DNA from 3 places in the Extibacter sp. GGCC_0201 genome. Region 3 is predicted to be linked to each of the others. Evidence: riboswitches for the same ligand, from Rfam matches in the RefSeq annotation. Region 3 holds a riboswitch; each other region holds the start of a gene.

What was found. A riboswitch is a leader RNA that binds a small molecule or an ion and turns the genes downstream of it on or off. The one in region 3 is predicted to bind glycine.
Region 1: another riboswitch for glycine. It lies ahead of HJV72_RS11435 (GrdX family protein); the one in region 3 lies ahead of HJV72_RS00855 (APC family permease).
Region 2: another riboswitch for glycine. It lies ahead of gcvT (glycine cleavage system aminomethyltransferase GcvT); the one in region 3 lies ahead of HJV72_RS00855 (APC family permease).

The regions. Positions count from the first base shown of each region.
Region 1 covers NZ_JABFCH010000015.1:76,563-84,167, forward strand. The annotation lists gene grdC (glycine/sarcosine/betaine reductase complex component C subunit beta) at 1-6, opposite strand, end outside; gene grdA (glycine/sarcosine/betaine reductase complex selenoprotein A) at 64-534, opposite strand; gene trxA (thioredoxin TrxA) at 599-916, opposite strand; gene trxB (thioredoxin-disulfide reductase) at 930-1,874, opposite strand; gene grdB (glycine reductase complex selenoprotein B) at 1,914-3,224, opposite strand; gene HJV72_RS11430 (glycine/sarcosine/betaine reductase component B subunit) at 3,243-4,523, opposite strand; gene HJV72_RS11435 (GrdX family protein) at 4,628-5,011, opposite strand; glycine riboswitch at 5,149-5,260, opposite strand; gene HJV72_RS11440 (alanine/glycine:cation symporter family protein) at 5,425-6,795, opposite strand; gene purB (adenylosuccinate lyase) at 7,063-7,605, opposite strand, start outside.
Region 2 covers NZ_JABFCH010000007.1:37,804-45,408, reverse strand. The annotation lists gene HJV72_RS06490 (response regulator transcription factor) at 106-786, shown strand; gene HJV72_RS06485 (sensor histidine kinase) at 826-1,746, shown strand; gene HJV72_RS06480 (ABC transporter ATP-binding protein) at 1,804-2,484, shown strand; gene HJV72_RS06475 (ABC transporter permease) at 2,481-5,270, shown strand; glycine riboswitch at 5,389-5,478, shown strand; gene gcvT (glycine cleavage system aminomethyltransferase GcvT) at 5,627-6,715, shown strand; gene gcvH (glycine cleavage system protein GcvH) at 6,758-7,138, shown strand; gene gcvPA (aminomethyl-transferring glycine dehydrogenase subunit GcvPA) at 7,151-7,605, shown strand, end outside.
Region 3 covers NZ_JABFCH010000001.1:179,329-186,933, reverse strand. The annotation lists gene HJV72_RS00865 (putative ABC transporter permease) at 1-78, opposite strand, end outside; gene rpsU (30S ribosomal protein S21) at 177-353, opposite strand; gene HJV72_RS00855 (APC family permease) at 451-1,815, opposite strand; glycine riboswitch at 1,938-2,013, opposite strand; gene alaS (alanine--tRNA ligase) at 2,218-4,857, opposite strand; gene HJV72_RS00845 (4Fe-4S dicluster domain-containing protein) at 5,045-6,556, opposite strand; gene HJV72_RS00840 (homocysteine S-methyltransferase family protein) at 6,665-7,605, opposite strand, start outside.

The sequences.
Region 1 (7,605 bases), on a different contig from region 3:
GTTCATTGGTTTTCCACCTTTCATTAAATATACGGGGTGGTGGGGTGACACCACCCCACACACTTAAAATTTACAGAACTCGTCTCTGATGGCTGTCATTTCATTAATGATATCATCAACATCGAGTACCATTTCCATCATACTGATCTGCTCATCATACACTTCTTCGTCGAACTCTTCTTTCATCTCTGGTTCGCACACGTGATATACTTTGAGTCCAAGCTGGACCCCTGTCAATGGACCTGCGAAAGTAGGATCTCCTGCTGTTACGGTCTCTGCTGCAAGGCCTGAAGCTTCACCTTCTGCAGCACCGAGAACTACTACTAAGTTCTCTGCACCATATTCATCAGCAAATTCTTTTACTCTCTTCTGATTTTCCAAGTCCATTGCGCCTGCGCTCGTTCAGACGAAACATTCCGTGGATGAGAATACTACCTCGGCACCGGCAGTCTTAACGCATTCTGCGATAGCCGGCCCCGGGATTCCATCACGGTCTCCGATAATTATTGCTTTTTTTCCATCTAAAATAGCCATAATTATGCTTTCTCCTTTCTTGTGTGTTGCTAGTTGTATTTATGATAAAGAAAACTATCCTTGATTAGATATATTTCTTAATCATCGCCTCGATGTTCTCCGGTGTCGCGTCGTCTTTCACGACCTCTTCCACCTTCTCGCCGTCTTTGTATACAGCCATGACAGGAAGTCCTAACACTTTCTGCGCGATTGCAAGGCGGCGTGCCTTCGTCGTGTTCAGGGACGTGAATTTCATCTTGTCCCCGTATGTGTCTGCAAATTCATGAACCTTTGGCATCAGAGCCTGGCATGGCACGCATCCGTCACCGTAAAAGTCTACAAATACATAGCCTTCTGCCTTTAACACTTCTTCTTCAAATGTTTCCTTCGTTACATCAATCATCTTCCTCTACCTCCTAAAAATAATCTGATAAGCTTCTCTCTACCTGGACTGCAGCTATGGCTCCGTCCGCAGCAGCGGTTACGACCTGTCTCAGGCTCTTGATACGCACATCGCCGGCCGCATATACGTTCGGAACGTTCGTATGCATATCATCGTCCGTCTTGATATAACCTCGCTCGTCCATATCTACGATGCCTTCAAACAGCTTGGAATTCGGAACCGTTCCGATGAAGCCGAACAACCCGAACATGCCGTCCTCAGGGTCGGCTTCTACTTTACGCGTCTCGCCGGTCTTTACATTCTTGACGATCATGCCCTGGAGAATGTCATCCCCGTACACCTCTTCTACGACACTGTCCCAGAAGAAGTCGATCTTCGGATTGGCAAATGCTTTCTCCTGGATAGACTTTGCGGCACGAAGCTCGTTACGTCTGTGGATGATCGTGACTTTTCTGGCAAATTTGGTGAGATACATCGCTTCCTCGACTGCGGAGTCCCCGCCGCCGACTACGTACACTTCAAAGTCTTCAAAGAAGTTCGCATCACATGTAGCACAGTAGGATACGCCCTTGCCCATGAATTCCGCCTCGCCTTTGCAGCCGATAGGTCTGGAGTAAGCGCCTGTGGCGATAATGATATTTTTCGCCTGATATTCTGCCTTCGCGCTCTTCAGTACCTTCACGTCGCCTTCCAGCTCTACTTCAGCAATCGTGTCTGATACACGTTCAACACCGAATTTTTCTGCCTGTCCTGTCATCCTTGCGATAAGCGAAGGTCCTGATTCGCCTTCTACCATCTGCCCCGGATAATTCTCAATCTCGTCCGTGATTGCAATCTGTCCGCCATCCTGCCCTTTTTCAATTATCAGCGTAGAAAGACGGCTTCTGCCTGCATACAGCCCTGCCGCGAGACCGGCAGGACCTGCACCCAGGATAATTACGTCATAAATCTTGCCCATGGGATTCATCTCCTTTTTCTTGTTAAAGTAACATCTGCTCTAGTCAAAAATCGTCTGACCGTCAACTTCTGTCGTAAGAGCGTCAAGCGCTTTTTCAACAATGTGGCGGCGAAGCTCCTTCTCCTCGGCAGCATCCAGAGCCGGATTGCCGAGCGGATGAGGAATTGCGATAGCCGGTACGATCCTGTTCGCGCCAACCGTCATCGATATCGGAGTGACTGTACATATATGCACAACCGGGATGCCCGCTCTCTCGACCTCTTTCACCATCGTTGCACCGCAACGAGTACAGGTGCCTCATGTAGAGGTGAGGATTACGGCATCTACTCCGTCAGCCAGCAGCTTCTTCGAGAACTCAGCTGCAAATGCCTTGGAGGACGCAACTGCAGTTCCGTTACCGGTCGTCGTATAGAACAGATGATGGAGCTCACCGATCTTTCCTTCTTTTTCCATGTCACGAAGCACATCTACCGGAAGCACGCGGTCCGAATCTTCATTCGCGTATACCGGATCGTATCCGCCGTGGGCCGTCTCATACGTCTCTTCCGTCAGATCCATGACGCCTGCGATGTCGTATTCACCGTAATGTGACGCACTGGAGCTCTCGATATGGTCCGGATTCCCTTTCGGTACGATACCGCCTGATGTGACAAGGGCGATCTTGGCATGTGCTAGGTCTTTGACCGCCGGGTTTGGATCCACCCTGTCGAAGTCCGGCATCGGGTATTCCGTAGTAAACGGCTTGTCAGCCAATTTCTGAAGCAGCATCTTTACCGCTCTCTTTGATCCTCTTTCTTCCTCGAAGAAGTTCACGCGCACACCGTTCGGCATATAGCCTTCCTGGCAGGACGCGCCGATTGCTTCTCCTTTGGCAAGCTTAAGAGCTAAAGGAGCCATCTTCGCTACCGCGCCTCTCATGCCGGCCGCGCTGTTCTTCGTGGCAACCATATATACCTGGTTCTTGAACATATCGGCACCCGGATTCTCCACATACATGCCTGTGATGGCCGGTATGCCAAGCTCTTCCTGGACCGCTGCTGCTATCGTACCGCACGCAACGCCATAACGTCCCGCATTGAATGCCGGGCCTGCGATGAACACGTCAGGAGCCTGCTCTTTTACCATCGCAAGGACATCTGCCTTTGCTTTCTCAAGGTTCTCGTTAAAGTAGGAGTCGCCGCACACGATCGTGGCGATAATCTCAGCCTCATCTTTAAAATTCATGTTAAATGCCATACCCGGTCCTACCACTTCACCTACGCGAAGCTCCGCCGGATAATCCGCTTTTTCTTCCCCGCCGATGTTAGCGAAGAACTGGTTGATGTAATGTACAACTTTAATTTTGCTCATTTACTGTATCCTCCCTTATTATCTCGCGCTCAGTTTGTTGAAACCAGTTTCGTTTGTCGCACCTGTCAGAACCTGAAGCTCCACTTCCAGGGAACCGTCCTCGCGAAGCGTCTCTTCGCTGGCTCCGGCAATCTTGGTCACATAGTCAAGAGTTCCGATAACTTTGTCCAACTTAGGCAGGATAATAACCTGGTTCGCGTTTCCGCCTGTCACCACTGCGTCTGCTGCCGCGTCTGCATCTGCAAGAGACTGGGATCTTCCGTCACGTCCGGCATATTCGTCTGTGATGATAACCGTCTTGACACCCTCTGCCTCGATCTTCTTGCAGTTCATGATCAAGTCCGTATCCGGGTTTCCGAATCCTTCCTGGGATACGATGACACCGTCAAGGTCTAACATCTTGCAAAGCTTTGCGGTCCAGTCTGAGGAACGCTGCTTGTCTGCAAGGTATACGTTTTCATTTGTGATGATCTGGCATACGAAGTTGATTGTCTTGCCGTGCTCTTCAAACATATCATGTACGACCGGATTGTTCAGGTGCACATAGGTCGGGTTCTTGTCGCATGCGGATACGCAGTTGCCGGATACGATAGCGCCGTCCATGATCTCCGTCGGATTCAGGACAGTCGGAAGCACTTTCTTCGCGTCTACGCCGTACACATATGTATCGTGCAGAAGCCCCTGGCTCTGAAGCATCTGTACGTATGCGACTCTCGGAAGGTCCGGATATTTTTCCATGCCTTCTTTGATCGTGCATGTCTCATACACTTTCGTCTCGTCCGGTGTAAGGTTCCGTGCAAGTTCCCCGATATATACCGCAACCCGGAAGCCTGCAAACCTTACTGCCTTCTCATAGTCGTGCTGTTTGATACCGTCTACCGGTTCACATACCATAACGAGGTTGAGCGTCTTTGAAAATGGCGTATAGTCCGCGCCAGGGCCTGTCATGTCGATGATGCCTTCCTGGAAGCCTACTATCTTGCCGGCCGTAACGACCGCCATGCCTTTTAACGCATAAGTCTTGCCGCTTCCTACCGTATCTACCTTAGAGATGACGCCCGGGAAGATTCCCCCTCTTCCTTCTACTTTAACACGTGGCTCGATGACATCCTTCACAGGGGTGATCCTCACGCTCTCACCTGGCTTTGCAATGTCGAATGATACGCTCTTGATCTTCTCGTCCTCGAGAGCTACTGCCTTTACAGCCTCTTCTGATACATAAAGGATTCCGTCTTCAATCTTGGATTCTGCCGCGAACTGAATATCCTTGATGTATATGTGTCCCATTTCTAATTTCACGTATTGTTCCCTCCTTAAGTTAAATGTTGTTATTTGTTGAAGCTTTCGCTTGTTACAACCTCCCGCATACCTGGCCGGACGCTTCCTGCCCGGCTGTGCAGACATTACCACACGTCTGCCGATGTTATCGCGCTTTCCAGTAGGGTCCAGTCTATCATCTGGAAGTCATCATATACCTCGCGCTTATACTTGTCTGACTTGAACACGAACTTGCCGCACGCCTCTATGGCATTCTCGATGATAACGACCGACCTCGGGTCTACCTCCCCCTTTCCTGCCGACAGCATGATTGATTTATATGGTGTTTCATTAGGCTTTACACTCCCCGACAAAGGGTGTGATAAAAGCGTGTGCCCTTCATGTATTCTGTCTCTTACCGCCCTGAGCACTTCCTCATAAGAAATCTCTTCGTACTCCACGTTATGCGTTCCGCCGATTTTCTCCGGTACAAGTGGATTATTCGTTATTATTATGTAATCATTCTGCATCCCATCCACCTCTTCGACTGGATAATTATGGTAATCAAATTTTGAATAAAAAAAGGACGATATAAACACAGATGTGCAATTCGTCCTTTCTGTCTTTTGGCGTAATCATCTTACTTCAACACAAGATTCAGAATGCGGTCCTTTTCCCAGTCCTTTTGCCTGAAAGTTTCACCCCACAAGTGTTCACCCTCACCTGTCCGGCTTGCCTCTTCGGCGGCCATATGCATGGCTCTCTCTTGAAAAAAAATCAACCCGCTGTTAAATTTTATTTATAGACGCAATGAATATATCTTATTGCTTGTTTTAATATTAACTTATTGTTAATAATTTTTCAACCTTTTCAAATGAGAAAGTTCGATTTGGTAATTTCACACAACAAATCCCATTTAAATTTATGTATATTTACTCCAAACTTATTTTGACTTCTTATTTAAAAAGTTCTTATAATAATCGTCATGCACTTTCTTGATCATGCCGCTCAGCGCGAACAGGCCTAGAATATTCGGGATGACCATCATGGAATTGAAGCAGTCGGCCATATTCCACACAAGGTCAACCTGGGCGAGAGAGCCGAGTACGACGCAGGCAGCCACGAGCAGGGAATACACTTTCACGGCTTTGGCGCCAAACAAGTATTTGATGTTCGCCTGGCCGAAGAAATACCATCCCACGATCGTAGAGAATGCAAAGAAGAACATGCATACTGCGATGAAGATATCCCCTCCTTTGCCGAACAAAGTGGAAAATGCATACTGGCTCAGTTCCGCTCCTGTCTTCCCCGTAGGGATTGACTTTGTCGTAATGATGACAAGCGCCGTCAGGTTCAGGACGACAAACGTATCGATGAACACGCCGATCATTGCCACGAATCCCTGTTCCACCGGATGGTCTACCTTGGCGACCGCATGTGCGTGCGGCGTAGAGCCCATACCGGCCTCATTGGAGAAAAGGCCACGGGCCACACCCTTTGTGAGCGCCAGCTTGATCGTTGCCCCGACCGCGCCGCCTGCGATGGATGACGGGCTGAAAGCGCCGACGATAATCGCGTGGAACGCGTAAGGTATGTTCTTATAGTTATAGATGATTACAATCAATGCCCCCACGATATACAGCGCAGCCATAATCGGGACTATCGTCTCTGTCACCTTGGCAATCCGCTTCATGCCGCCCATGAATACGGCCAGAGCCAGAACTGCGATGATGACCCCCATCACTGCCTGGGGAACGCCGAAAGCCGTGTGGAAAGCTGCCGCGATAGAGTTGGACTGTACCGCATTGCCCATGAAGCCAAGCGCCAGGATTATCAGTACTGCAAATATGCCCGCAAGCACTTTGCCGAACGTGCCCTTGAATGCCGCACGGATATAATATACGGGACCTCCCGTCACCTCACCGTCGTCACCTACACATTTGTACTTCTGCGCCATGATGGCTTCTGAAAATATGGTTGCCATGCCGAGAAAAGCCGCGACCCACATCCAGAAGATTGCTCCGGGCCCTCCGATTGCAAGTGCCGTAGCAGCCCCGGCTATGTTGCCGGTACCTACCTGCGCCGCGATTGCCGTAGCCAGTGCCTGGAATGAGGACATGCCGTCGGCTCCTGCCTCCCCCTTCTTGTGGAACAGGCCGCCGAACGTCCTTTTCATGCCTTCCTTGAATCCTCTTACCTGGATAAACCCAAGCCTTACGGTAAACCAGATGCCGCCAAGCAGAAGCGCAGCAATCAGGATGTAATCCGCAAGATAATGCTGAATCGTCAAGACAATGTCATTTAATGTATCCATTCTAAATTCCCTCCTTCTCTCATAGATACGGCCGATAACCAGACCTTACCTATCGATAAGTATATGATAAATTATTAACAAAGTAAATGCAACAGGATTCTTCACTAATGATGATTTTTGGTGAATTTTCTTCAATATTCACATTTACACATTGAATTTACGTTGACATACATCTGAAGATTTGTGTAAAATGCCAACGCCCTGGCACAGGCTGCAAAAAAGGCAGCCGCCGGAATCCACTCCGGCAGCCGCCTTATATTCTATCTGCTAGACATTGATCTCTGCGCTCATGCCAAGCACTTCTTTGTTTGCTTCAAGCAGCGGTGATACCGAGTCCTTAAGGAACGCATCTACCTGCACCGCCGCACGTCCGGTATATCTGGACGGATCCATCGTCTTCTTAAGCTCTTCTTCGCTCAGATTGAATGCCGGATCTGCCGCGATGAGTTCCAGCAGATTGTTATCCAGCCCTTTTTCTTTGACATTTCTTCCTGCCTCCATGGACAGCTCCCGGATCTTCTCATGCAGTTCCTGCCTGTCGCCGCCTGCCTTGACCGCGTCCATCATGATATTTTCCGTGGCCATGAAGGGCAGCTCCGACATAAGACGCTTTTCAATCACCTTCGGATACACGACGAGGCCGTCCACGACGTTCAGGCACAGGTCCAGGATGCCGTCCACAGCCAGGAAGCCTTCCGGTACGCTGAGACGCTTGTTCGCGGAATCATCCAGCGTCCGTTCAAACCACTGCGCCGCCGATGTTATGGCAGGATTCAGCGCGTCCGCCATCACATAGCGGGACAGGGATGC
Region 2 (7,605 bases), on a different contig from region 3:
ATAGGATGTTTTGAGAAATCGTACGCAAAACAAAGCAAGAGTTAGATGATTTAAATAATGACAGATGTAGCTCAAATCAAATGCTGAAGCATAAGAAGAGGGGAGATGCAAAGGGTAATGACGATAGGAATCATAGAAGATGACAGGCTGCTGAACAAGGCGCTGGACATTGCCTTGAAAAAAGAAGGATATGAGACGCTGCAGGCTTATACCTGTAAGGAGGCCAGAGCGGTCGCGGCGGACGAAAGGACAGCACTGCTCATACTGGATATCGGCCTGCCGGACGGCAGCGGGATAGGACTTTTCAAAGACATTTCAAAGGGAAGGAAAGTACCGGCCATCTTCCTGACGGCAAGGGATGAAGAGAAGGATATGCTGGCGGCCTTTGACGCAGGTGCGGATGATTATGTGGTGAAGCCGTTTCCGATGAAAGTGCTCATCAGACGAATTGAGGCGGTGACGCGGCGGTCCGGCGGACAGGAGAGGGTGCTTTCCTGCCGCGGATTAAGGCTGCATCCGGGTAAGAAGAAGGTCTGGGTTGGAGAAGAGGAAGTCCATCTCACGCCAAAGGAGTACCGCCTTCTGGAATTTATGATGGAGAATACGGGACAGGTCCTGACGAAGGACAGTGTGCTGGAGCATGTCTGGGACATCGACGGACAGTTTGTCGGTGAGAATACGGTCAGTGTCACGGTGAACCGGCTGAGAAAGAAGATTGAATCAAAAGAACGACAGGAGAAGTACATAGAGAATGTATTCGGCATGGGGTACAGGTTTGGCGAATGACAGAGCAAAGTACAAAGGAAAGGGACAGGCGGGATGCATATGTGGATGGGACTGATTGGAGCCGGTCTTGGCGGGCTGTGTGCCGGGTTTGGCACGGCGTACTACAGGCAGAGGAGACAGCGGGAGAAGGAGCTCAAAGAGATAGCAGAGCTGGCTGCCGACATATTGAATGGAACAGAGGTTACAGGAGTGTCAGCCTGTGAGGAGACGCTCTATGCTCATATCGAGCATACGCTGTCCAGAATCCAGAGGATGGCGATGGGCAGGCAGGAAGAGGTGGAGAGAAGCCGCGCGCAGATACAGCAGCTGATTACGGAGATTGCCCATCAGATGCGTACGCCTCTTACGAATATGGAAACCTATCTGGAATTTCTGCAGGAAGAAAGCATAGAAGAGGAAGATGCAAAGGAGTATCTGGAGGCAGTAAGATGTGCAGAACAGAAACTGCATTTTCTCGTGGAGAGCTTTATCAAGATGTCCCGCCTGGAGCACCACATCATACAGGTCAGGAAGGAGGAGACGGATCTGTCCGCCACGATATCCGGGGCTCTGGGGCAGATAGGACGGAAGGCACAAGAAAGAGGAGTCACTGTCGAGGCGGCAGTCCCGGAGAAGATACAATGTCCCCATGACGCCGGCTGGCTCGGCGAAGCCTTGCTCAATGTACTGGACAATGCTGTAAAGTACAGCAGGGCCAAAGGAGTGGTGGAAGTCTCGGCGGTAAAGAATGAGATGTTCTGCAGCATCCAGGTCCGGGACTACGGAATCGGCATAGCAAAAGGCGAAGAAAACAAGGTGTTCCAGCGTTTCTACCGGGGTAGCCGGGTCACGTCCGAGGAAGGCTATGGCATCGGCCTGTACCTCGCAAAAGAGATCGTAGCACGCCATGGAGGGTTCATGAGGATAGTCAGGATGGATCCGGGGGTAAAAGTAGAGATGCAGTTGTTAGAACTTTGTTAGATTTATCCTCTATACTGGCACTTATATACAGCAGTATTTAAGAGGAGGAGACAGCATATGGAGATGGTGAAGGCAGCAGGCCTCAGGAAGTATTATACAAATGGGGCGAACGAGGTACGTGCGCTCGACGGAGTGAGCCTTACGGTTGAGGAAGGGGAGTTCCTGGCTATCGTCGGCAGCTCCGGCAGCGGGAAGAGCACCCTTCTGAATATGATGGGCGGGCTGGACGAGCCGACGGCAGGCGGGGTGTGGATCAGAGAGAACAGCTTGAGGGATATGGACAGGGAAGAACGTACCATCTTCCGCAGAAGAAATATCGGATTTGTATTCCAGCAGTACAATCTCGTGCCGGTATTGGACGTGTACGAGAATATCCTCCTGCCGCTTAGGTTGGACGGGATGCCTGTGGACGAAGCGTATATAGACCATATTGCCGAAGTGCTGAAGCTGAAGGAGAAGCTTTACGAGATGCCGGAGACACTCTCCGGCGGTCAGCAACAGAGGGCGGCAATCGCGAGGGCGCTCTCCGTCAAGCCTGCAATCATCCTGGCTGATGAGCCGACCGGCAATCTGGATTCCAGGACAAGCATGGAAGTCATCGGACTCTTTCAGACATGTGCCAGGCAGTTCCACCAGACACTCATTATCGTCACCCATGAAGAAGAAGTGGCCCAGATGGCGGACCGGATCGTCCGTATCGAAGACGGAAAGATATGGGGACAGGAGGAACAGCCATGAGACGAAGCAGCGGTCATGTTCCCAATACAAATAGCCAGGTCATACGTATGCTGTCAAGGAAGATCGGGAAGGCAGGCAGAGGCAGGAACCGGATCCTATTCGGCGCGGTAGTGCTCGGAATCGTGACGCTCTGCATGGTGTTCGGCGTCTCCCGCGGAAAGATCCAGGCAGAATACCTGAAGTCGGTGCGGCAGGACGGTACGGCGGCTGCCACATATCTGGAAGATCCGACGAAGGGACAGTATGAAAAGACAAAGAGCTTAAGCTACATAAAGGAAGTGGGGAGAAGCAGTACCCCCGGATATGCATATGAAGAACCGGACAGCACCCCTCTCTGTGAGATGACATGTCTGGACAAGACGGCTTGGGAAGTGATGGAACGGCCTGCATATACAGGTATAAGCGGGGGCTATCCGAAGGGCAGGCAAGATCTTATGCTGCCGCTTCGGGCACTGGAACATCTCGGCATCCGTGAGCCCAAGAAGGGGATGAAAGTCCGGCTTACGGTAGAGATAGGGCTGTTTCGGACAGAAGAGGAGACATTTACCCTGTGCGGCTGGTACGAAGATTATGTGGAACCGTCCTCACATATGGCAAAGGGATACATATCAGAAGAAAAGCTGAAGGAGTGGGGCGGCAGTATCGGAAAGCCAGATTCCCTTCTTATCCGGCAGAAAGACAGCATGGATGGGCGGAGGACGGAAGAAAGACTCTATGAAGACATCAAGATGGACAGCACGTCTCAGAGGTTTACAGGGGGCAATACGTACAACTATGCTGCTGTGAACCGGTTTATGGGAGGATACGGTCTTGCGGCAGCCGGAGCAGCGCTCGTGCTAGCAAGCATCTTTTTCCTCATACATAACGTCATGCACATATCCATGGCAAAGGATATCCGGCAGATCGGCCTTCTGAATACGATCGGCACGACAGAAAAGCAGGTCCGCCGCATCTACTTCGGGCAGATATGGCGTATCTTATGTATGGGGATTCCCACGGGCGTAATCTTATCCATAGTGATTCTGTCAACCGTGATTCCCCGGATACTCGGCAGACAGTACCTGTTCCGGTACGGAGGGGCGGCAGGGCTGAAGGTGCTTCACCCTGAGCTGGTTGCCCTTGCCGTTATCTTCACCGGCATTGTGGCTATAGGTGCTGCGGCAGAGACGATCTGCCGTGCAGTCAGCCGCTCTTGCGTAGAGGCGCTGCACTATACCGGAACAGGGCAGAAGAAGACAAGGCGGCAGCCAAAGACAGGCACGGCTGGCAGGAGAAGGAGGTCGCCGGAACGGGAGGTGTGCCACATGGCGTGGCAGAACCTGTTCCGCCACCGCGGCAGATTCCTGCGTACGGTACTATCCTTGTTCCTCGGGCTTGAGGTGGCTCTGGGAGCCGCCGTAATTGCAGCGGGGACCGATTACAGCCATGCGATAGAAAGCAGGCCGGACTTCCTCATATCCGGCGCATTCGGTCCATGGGGAAAGTCGCAGGGATATGGAGAAGAATATAAAGGCAGGAACCCCCAGGAGGACCCATTGGAGACGGAAGGGGATAACTTTGCCCTTCTGACAGACAACGATTATGATACGTTCTCGCCGTTAAGCGAGGAAGTAACAGAACAGCTGCTGGCCGTGGACGGGGTGGATAAGAAGAAATCATACGCGGCTATCGGCGGATACATGTATCCGAGGTATACGAAAAAAGGCGTCCGCCCGCTGGTGAGGGACAAAGAGGCGGAGACAGATGAGAATTATGATGACAGCATCGGCACGGTCATAGACCTTATCGAAGCGGCGGGAAGCTGTACGATACAGATTCTGGACAGGAAAGAGATAGAAGAACTGAAGGAATATGCCAGGGAGAGCGGCGCGGCGGCCGATATGGAGAGTCTGGAAGATGGCACCGGCGTACTGTACCTGCACGACCATATCCTCTCACCGGCCAAGGAAAAGCAGGCCGTGGAAAGTGTCGGGGAACCTGTCGTATTTTCCAGGTTATGGTCCAAAGAAGAACGTGACAGGCGGATGGATGCCTCCGTGCAGGAGCTGGAAGAGATGGGAGAGGTTAAGACAGAAAAGTCTGAGCCGATGACGCTGTGCGGCTATATGGACACGAAAGCGGAAGGGTTCCCGGAACTTAAGCGGACGTGGCACGGCCCCCGCATCGACTATTTTGTCATCAGTGAGGAAGGATTTGAAAAGCTTGGGATTACAAAAAAGACCTTCTTTCTGGAGCTGAGCGTGGAGAAAGGCAAGGAGCACGCCGCAGGAGAAGCGATTCAGCAGATAGCAGGCAGGGAGAACATCAGACGGGGAGAAGAGGCGGGGCTCTTGATCCTCAGCAAGTCGGGCCTGCTCTTAGAGGCCCAGAGATATATGCAGGGGAGCCGGCTGATACTGGGTGTGCTCGGCATGATACTGATATTCGCCGGACTGATGAATTACCTGAATGTGATGGTGACAGGCATATGGTCGAGACAGAAAGAGCTGGCACTGCTGGAAGGTATGGGGATGACGCACAGGCAGCTTAAACGGATGCTCATGGCAGAAGGCCTGTATTACTGTCTTCTGACGGCAGGGCTTATGCTTACGGCAGGAAGCGGCATACTTGGTCTTGTATGCATCTATATGAAGGCCAGGCTTGCATACTTTACATTTACCTATCCGTGGGTTCTGTATGCGGTTATGATCTCCGTGCTTGCATGTATCTGTATCTCCGTACCTGCGATTGTCTATAAAAGGATGGAGAAGACGGGGCTGACGCAGCGGATGGCGCAGACAGACTGATTGATAACATATAGACAATTATGTGAAATATAAATCAATTGAGCGAAATGTTAATAAAAAAACAATTATTGACAGATAATTTAAAGCCCGTTATAATCAAAGTAGTTTCATATATCGGGTGATGGATTTAAGAGAGTCTATCTGTGTGATAGCGCCGAAGGGGAAAGGGATGACCGAAACTCTCAGGCAAAGGAATTAAGTTCGGACGATACTCTGGATGACAGGGGTGAGTATGGATATCAGTGTGATATTTATATTTGCCCCTTTTTGCATCATCGGGGGCAGAAGTCGAGCGTTCCATCGCCGGTATGAACTTGTAAAAGTCAATCGATACAGACTATGAAGGAGGTAGGGATATGGAGCGAAAGACGCCGCTTTACGAAGCGCATGTGCAGGCAGGCGGGAAGATGGTCCCGTTTGCCGGATACATACTTCCCGTGCAGTATGGCACCGGGGTGATGAAAGAGCACATGGCAGTGCGGACGCAGGCAGGGCTGTTCGATGTCTCCCACATGGGAGAGATACGGTGTGAGGGCAGGGATGCACTTTCCAATCTGCAGATGCTGCTTACGAACAACTTTGAAGGGATGGCAATCGGGCAGGCGAGGTACAGTCCGATGTGCAATGAGAATGGCGGGACCGTAGACGACCTGATTGTCTACAAAGAAGGAGAGGAACGTTACTTTATCGTAGTCAATGCCGCAAACAAAGATAAGGATTATGAATGGATGGTGGCACACCAGTCGGGCGAGGTTACGTTCACCGATGTCTCCGAACGGTATGCGCAGCTTGCGCTCCAGGGGCCAAGGGCCATGGATATCCTCCGCAGGATTACGGAGGAAGCGTGCATTCCGCAGAAGTATTACCATGCGGTGTTCGAGGCGGAGGCGGGCGGGATTCCCTGCATCATATCAAAGACGGGATATACAGGAGAAGATGGAGTGGAATTGTATCTGGACAGTGGGAAAGCAGAGCAGATGTGGAATCTTCTGCTGGAAACCGGAAAGGAAGACGGACTGATTCCTTGCGGACTGGGGGCCAGGGACACGCTGCGCATGGAAGCGGCCATGCCGCTCTACGGACATGAGATGGACGAAGAGGTGACGCCGCTTGAGACGGGGCTTACATTCGCAGTCAAGATGGCCAAGGAGGACTTTATCGGCAAGAAAGCCATGGAGAAGCTAGGAGAGCCAAAGAGAAAGCGTGTAGGGCTTAAAGTGACCGGACGGGGAATCATCCGGGAGCATCAGGATGTATATGTGGGCGATACCGTAATCGGACATACGACGTCCGGCACGCACTGTCCATATCTTGGCTATCCCGTTGCCATGGCGCTTCTCGAGGCAGAATATACGGAACCGGGCACAAAGGTAGCGGCAGAAGTGCGGGGCCGTATGGTTGAAGCAGAGATTACGGCACTTCCCTTTTATAAAAGAAACAAGTAGACGGATGACAGGAAAGATAGAAAAAGAAAGGAATGGATAGTTATGAAATTAGAGCAAGGAGTATTGTATTCCAAATCACATGAATGGGTAAAAGAAGAAGACGGAGTGTTCGTGATAGGCCTGACAGACTATGCACAGTCTGAGCTTGGCGACCTTGTATTTGTCAACCTCCCGGAGGAGGGGGATGAGATAACGGTGGGAGAGCCTTTTGCAGACGTGGAATCTGTCAAGGCAGTCTCAGATGTATACGCGCCGGTATCTGGCGTTGTGAGCGAGGTCAATGAAGAACTGCTGGACGCCCCGGAACGTATCAACGAATCACCTTACGAGGCATGGTTCGTAAAAGTGAAGGACGTGTCTGAAAAGGAAGAATTATTATCAGCAAAAGAGTATGAAGCATTAGTCGAGAGCGAGAAAGAGTAAGGAGGTGTTCCTATGGGCTCATACGTTCCAAACACCAGAGAAGAGCAGAAAGCCATGCTGAATGAAATTGGCTTTTCTTCTATGGAGGATTTATTCATCCACATTCCGGATGAAGTAAAAGTAAAGGGCACCCTGGATCTGCCCGAAGGCATGTCCGAATTGGAGGTCCGAAGAAGGATGCAGCAGATGGCTGCAAAAAACACGGTATTTCCTAGCATTTTCAGAGGGGCCGGTGCATACCGCCATTTTATACCGGCCATCGTGAAAAGCGTCACTTCAAAAGAGAACCTGATGACGGCCTACACACCGTACCAGGCCGAGATCAGCCAGGGAATTCTCCAGTCGATTTACGAATATCAGACGATGATCTGTGACCTGACCGGTATGGACGCCTCCAACGCTTCGGTCTATGACGGAGCGTCAGCCGCTGCGGAAGGGGTTGCCATGTGCCGGGAACGGAAGCGGAA
Region 3 (7,605 bases):
TCCGAGTATACTGTACACGAGGAACCACAGCACGACATGATACGCACTCCAGCCGAATATCACTTTGTTCCACCACATCTTTACCACCTCTTCGTTCTTCCTGAGTATTCTGCCGACATGTTCCATCAACGTAAAAATAGAGTGTTGTACCCCAACACTCTATTTATCTGCACATATTAGTTATACTTACGTTTTCTAGCAGCTTCAGACTTTTTCTTACGTCTTACACTTGGCTTTTCGTAATGTTCTCTTTTACGAATTTCCTGCTGAATGCCAGCTTTGGCGCAGTTTCTTTTGAATCTGCGTAAAGCGCTATCTAACGTCTCGTTTTCTTTAACGATTACATTTGACATAGACTCACACCTAACCTCCCTCCAGTCCTATATTGTGCACCATACGACTGTTCGGGTATATTTATTGCACTACATAAGATTATATCACATATTTCTACTACGTCAATATTTTTTCAGTATTTGCTGTAGTTTTTTTCTGATCTTTCTTTTTCTTGACTACCGTATATACCGGAAGTCCCACCAGCATGATGATGATACTGCCCACCGAAAGTACCGTAGACTGCAGGCCTGACATGAACAGCTGGTTGACGATGACGTACACTCCGCTGACAACCGCGATAATCGGTACGACTGGATATAGCGGGACCTTGTAGGTCCTCACCGCATCCGGGCGGTCCTTTCTGAGCTTCATTACGCCGATGAAGGTCAAGGTGTAGAACGTCCAGCTTGAGAATACCGCAAGGTCCGTGAGCAGGTTGAACTGCCCGCTGATAGCATAGATACAGCCGATCCCCCCGACAAGGATGATGGAATTCGTAGGAACCTGTGCGTTGTTCAGCCTTGCAAGATTTCTGCTGAATGGGAAATTGCCTTCCGCCGCCAGGGAATACGCCACCCTGGATCCAGACAGGACAAAACCGTTGCAGGCGCCGAATACGGATATCATGATGCCGACCGATATGATCTTCCCGCCGATGTCTCCGAATACCTTCAGCGCCACCGCTGACGCAGGCGCCGTAAGGGACGCCAGTTCGCTTGCGGGAAGCACCCACAGGTACGCGATGTTGATGATAAAGTATACGCCCATGATTACAGATACTCCTCCGACAATCGCAATCGGAAGGTCTCTACTCGGATTCTTCATCTCTCCGGCAATCGCGCCGACACCGGTCCAGCCCTCAAAGGCAAATAATATGGCAACCATCAGCTGTCCAAGTACCACTGCCGGACTCAGTCCGTCTCCTACCATGGGGCTGAAAATCGGGTTGGCACCACTGCCCTTTACAAATCCAAAGACCATCAGCAGAACGAGTGGAATCAATTTACATACCGTAAAAATGACCTGTATGCTCCCGCCGACTTTGGAACCAAGATTGTTCAAGAATATAATCAGGATGATGATACCTATCGCAAGCGGAACCGTAAAGCCCTCCCCGATAAAAAGCCCTGCCTGCTGGGCACATACGACCGCAAGTGCCGATATCATGGCCGGATAGAATAGTATCGTCTGCACCCATCCCGCCAGAAAGCCGACAACCGGATTATAAATCTCTTCCAGATACGCCACCATGCCTCCTGTCTTCGGTATCATGATAGCCACTTCCGCAAAGGTAAGGGCAGCTGCAATGCTCGCAAGCCCCGTAATGACCCAGGCAATCATGCCAAGCCCCGGCGCTCCTCCTGTAGCAGTATAAATCGCCTGCGGCTTAAAGAACACGCCGGACCCGATAACACAGCCAACAACCAAAGCCATGGCAGTCGCCACACCCAAGTTCCTCTTCAATTCCTTTTTCTGCTCCATAATCATTCTCCTTAAATTTTCATAGGGGTCAGACCCCTTTGTCCACAGGGGTCTGACCCCTATGAAGATTTCCAAACTATTCAGACAATACAAAAGAGGGTATAGGCATACTTATAGCGTATCCTATACCCTCTGTATTTTTACCTGAAAGCTTTACTTCTACGGTGGCCTTTAAAGGCTCTTTCCAGAGTTCCATCCGCGGCGGGTACCTGAACCTGAAAGTTTCTTGGAAAGATTAGGTGCCTCTCCAATTGCTTCATCGGTTTTCTGCTGAGAATCAGACAGAAATCTTCCTCGCCGTTTCACTTGGCTTTATTCTTTTCTTAGTATATGTGTCCCATGTAAATTTGTCAACCATAGTTATTTTTATGACGTTAATCTTCTGACAATGAAGTCTGTAATTTATGATAACTGCCCTTCTAGCACTTCACCTGCTTTGGCAATGGCATCATCGATGCCGTCCGGATTCTTGCCTCCGGCCTGCGCCATATTCGGGCGACCGCCTCCGCCTCCGCCTACGAGTCCTGCGATTGCCTTGATGAGATTGCCTGCATGGGCCCCTTTGTCTATGGCTCCTTTTGTCGCGGTGGCCATGAGATTCACCTTTCCACCACTGGCGGATGCTATCACTATCACCCCGTCTCCAAGCTTCTCTTTCAGCTGGTCACCCAGGTCGCGGAGCCCGTTCATATCCACCCCTTCTACTTTTGTCGCAAGGAGCTTCACTCCGTTCACTTCTACAACCTGATTCATCACATCTCCCATGGCATCCTGGGCCAATCTGCTCTTAAGACTTTCCACTTCGCTGTGAAGCGTTTTATTTTCCGCCTGGAGATGTGTAATCTTCTCCGCCAGCTTATCCGGTGCGGCCTTGACAAGCTTTGCCGCCTCCACAAGTCTTCTCTCCAGTTCATCATAGTAGTTCAGCAGCCCCTTGGATGTCAATGCCTCAATCCTTCGTACGCCCGCTGCAACCCCTGTCTCAGAAATGATTTTGAATGCGGTGATGACACCGGTATTCTCCACATGTGTTCCACCACAGAACTCTACAGAAAAGTCTCCCATGCTTACGACACGGACAATGTCACCGTATTTCTCCCCGAAGAGTGCCGCAGCACCTGTCTTCCTTGCCTCTTCAATCGGCAGGTTCTGCACTTTGACTGAAAGCGCGGCCATTATCTGACTGTTGACAATATCTTCTACCTGTTTCAATTCTTCTTTTGACAATGCGGAGAAATGGGTGAAGTCAAAACGGAGCCGCTCTGCATTTACAGAAGAGCCTGCCTGCTCTACATGCGTTCCAAGAACCGTACGAAGCGCCTTATGGAGCAGATGTGTCGCGCTGTGGTTTCTTGCAGACAATGCCCTGACTTCCTTATCGACCTCAAGTGTAACCGTATCGCCCGTTTTAATCATTCCCTTTTCCACATAGCCGACATGCCCTATTTTTCCGCCGAGCAGCTTTACCACATCCTCAACACGGAACTCCCCGTCTGCAGTCCGTATATAACCTTTATCGGCTTCCTGTCCGCCGCTCGTGGCATAGAAAGGTGTCTTCTCTGTAAATACAGTTCCCCTCTCTCCGTCAGACAATGCGTCTACCACTTCCGTCTCTGTCGTGAGAACGGTCACGCCGGACGTATACGACAGATTGTCATAGCCGACAAACTCCGAAGAGACACCTGGGTCGATGGACTCATACACTGTTGCATCCGCCCCCATATAGTTTGTCACTTCTCTTGCCTCTCTCGCTGTCCTACGCTGCACTTCCATCGATGCCCTGAAGCCGTCTTCATCGACAGACAGCCCCTTTTCTTCCAGAATCTCCTTTGTAAGATCCAGCGGGAATCCATACGTATCATACAGCTTGAAGGCATGGCTGCCGGTCAGTGTCTTTTCACCCTTTTTATCCATCTCGGCCTCCATCTCGGCAAGGATGGTCAGCCCCTGGTCTATCGTCTTATTGAACTGTTCCTCTTCTTTGGCAATCACCTTGAAGATAAAGTCTTTCTTCTCTTCCAGTTCCGGATATCCGTCTTTGGAACCATCGATAACTGTCTGTGCGAGCTCAACGAGAAATTCTCCTTCCACACCAAGCAGCCTTCCATGGCGGCATGCACGGCGCAGCAGACGGCGCAGCACATATCCTCTTCCTTCATTGGACGGCATGATTCCGTCTGAAATCATAAAGGTCACGGAACGTACATGATCCGTGATAACACGCAGAGACACATCCGTCTCATCGTCCTGCCCGTATTCCGTCTTCGTGATGCGGCAGACATGGTCTCTCAGCGCTTTGATTGTATCGATATCGAACATGGAGTCTACGCCCTGTACGACACAGGCCAGACGCTCCAGACCCATGCCGGTATCGATATTCTTCTGCTCCAGCTCGGTATAATTATTGTTGCCGTCATTGTCGAACTGGGTAAATACATTGTTCCATATCTCCATATAACGGTCACATTCACATCCCACCGTACAATCCGGACTGCCGCAGCCATATTCAGGCCCCCGGTCATAGTACACCTCCGAACACGGTCCACACGGCCCGGAACCGTGCTCCCAGAAGTTGTCTTCTTTTCCAAAACGGAAGATCCGCTCCGGTGTGATTCCTATATCTTTATTCCAGATTTCCCATGCCTCATCATCGTCCAGGTAGACGGACGGATACAGCCTGTCCGGTTCAAGCCCGACCACTTCTGTGAGGAACTCCCATGTCCATCGGATAGACTCCTTTTTGAAATAATCACCGAACGAGAAGTTTCCAAGCATCTCGAAAAATGTTCCGTGTCTGGCGGTCTTGCCTACATTCTCTATATCGCCGGTACGGATACACTTCTGACATGTGGTGACTCTTTTTCTCGGCGGAATCTCCTGCCCTGTAAAATATGGCTTGAGCGGCGCCATGCCCGAATTGATCAGCAATAAGCTCTTGTCATTGTGAGGTACGAGCGAAAAACTCTTCATTATCAGATGTCCCTTGCTCTCAAAATACTCCAGGAACATTTTCCTCAATTCATTTACTCCGTATTTCTGCATATTTGCCCTCCTGCTTCTATATCCAAAATACCCGGCAGCCACAGGCATCCGGGACAATTTGATACTTAAGTCTTAATTATAAAGAGAACCCGGCTGTTTGTCAACGGGCGGGGACAGGGCAAAATAAGTTTGGGACGGGGGAAAATCAATTTTCCCCCGTCCCAAACTCATTTTTTTGCCCTGTCCCTTATTTCAGCTCTATCTCTTCTAATTCCTTCGGCGGCAGCTGTTTTGACGATGCTGACACGAATTCTTTTATCTTTTTCTGTGCCTTCGCGACCTGGATATTGGTTCCGGCTCCGGCCACGCATCCGCCCGGACAGCCCATCCCCTCGATGAGGCAGCCATTCATCTTGCCGGCCTTGGCAAGCGCCAGCGTCTTCTTGCACTCTGCCAGTCCTTCTGCGTGTTCGATGCTCACGTCCACGCCCGGATAATATTCTTTCACGCATTTTTCGATTGCTTCTGCCACGCCCCCGGCCACCGCATAACCGCGCCCGGCTCCGGTCGCGTTGTGAAAGGACGATTCCGCTTCGTATTTGGACAGGTCAATGTCCCTCGCATCAAACATTGCCTGAAGCTCCTCAAAGGTGACGACAAAGTCTACGTCACTGCGAACGGTCCTTCGCATCGCCTCCAGCTTCTTCGCCGCGCACGGGCCGATAAATACCACCCTCGCTTCTGGATGTTCCTGCTTTATCGTCCGGGCGGTCGCGACCATCGGCGTCAGTTCCTGGGACACCTGGTCTATCAGGTCCGGAAAATACTTCTTCGCAAGCATGGCCCAGGACGGACAGCAGGAAGTGAGAAGAAACGGAAGTTCGCCTGTCGTCACTTTATTGACATAGTGGTGCGCCTCTGCCACCGCGCCGATATCAGCTCCGAGCGCCACCTCATACACCTCTGAGAATCCCAGTTCCTGGAGTGCAGCCTTAAGATTTCTCGGCGTGATATTGTCACCGAACTGCCCGGCAAACGCAGGGGCAATCTCGGCCACAATCTCATCACCTTCCGTCAAAGCCCGGGCAAGCTGGAATATCTGCGACTTGTCGGATATGGCGCCGAATGGACAGCTTACCATACACATGCCGCAGGATACGCATTTGTCATTGTTGATACGGGCACGCCCGCAGCTGTCCGACTCAATCGCTCCGACTCCACAGGCTTTCTGGCATGGACGCTCCTTCTTCGAGATGGCATCGTACGGGCAGACGGACTTGCATTTTCCGCATTTGATGCATTTATCCTGGTCTATGTAAGAACGGCCTTTTATCATGGAGATGGCATCCTTCGGACAGACTTCCATGCACGGATGTGCCAGACAGCCCTTGCACATATTGCTGACCTCATATCCCCGCTCCTCGCACGCCTCGCATGCGGAAGGTATCACCTGCATGAGAGGCGGTTCATAATACTTGTCCGAGATATTGCTCGATTCCACGCCCGCAGTCAGATGGACCGGCTTATTTTCCGGACGCAGCGAAAGCCCCATAGCCAGCCGCAGCCTTTCCCTGACTACTGCCCGGGCCCTGTATACGCTCTCCCTGTACTTTGCCGTATCCTCGTTCACCATCTTATATGGAATCGCTTCCATGTCATCATTCAGCGTCCCGGCATTCGCCTTAAACCCAAGCCTGGCAACCTCCTCGAATACTTTTCTTCTCAGCTTCCTGACCGTCGTATCCAGCCCTCTCATCATATGGCAGTTTCCTCCTGATTATCTTTCACTAATTTGTTCCTGCCAACACTATACTGAATCGTTAAAATACTGTCAATATGCAGACATGTATTTAATCAGAAACATTCGTCACTTCGCTGTGTGCAGGACGTCCTGCGCATAATATACAGACTGCATCGCGTCTTTTCCATAATAGTCGGCTCCAATCATATCCGCATATTCCTCGTTTAATACAGCACCGCCCACCATGACCTTGCAGTCCGGCTTTTCCTGTCTGAGCTGCCGAATCGTCTCCTCCATGCTGACGACCGTCGTGGTCATAAGTGCACTTAAACCCACGAGACGCACGTCTTCTGCAACTGCCCGTTGGACTATCACCTCCGGCGCCACATCTTTGCCAAGATCGATTACATCAAAGCTGTAGTTCTCTAGCAGTACTTTCACAATGTTTTTGCCGATGTCGTGGATATCTCCCTTGACGGTAGCCAGAAGCACCTTCTCCTTCTTCTGTGCCGCTTCACCGCTTTTGGCCAGCTCATCTTTAAGCACCGCGAATGCGAGCTTCGCCGCATCTGCACTCATAAGCAGCTGCGGAAGGAAGATGGTTCCCTTTTCAAACCCTTTCCCCACCGCGTCAAGAGCCGGTATGAGGTGTTCGTTGATGATGGCAAGCGGTGCCTTTTCTATCACAAGCCGGGCCGCCGCCTGATACGCCTCTTCCTTCAACCCTTTCTCTATGGCGTCTTTGAGCGGCATCTCTCCCGAAGGCTGCACGGATGGGGCAGGCGCTTTCTGACTGCCATACTGCACAATATACTGTTCACAGTTCTTGTCATGGTTCATGAGTGCGCAGAAGGAGTAATAAGACCGCATCATATCTTCTGAAGACGGATTGATAATCCCCGCGCTGAGTCCGCACTGCATCGCCATCGTATAGAAATTGGCATTGATTGCAGGGCGGTAAGGCAGGCCGAAAGATATGTTCGAGACACCGAGCACCGTGCGGACACCATAGTGTTCGGTCACCTTCCGAAGCGCGTCCAGCGTAATCTTTGCACCTTCCGGCTCTG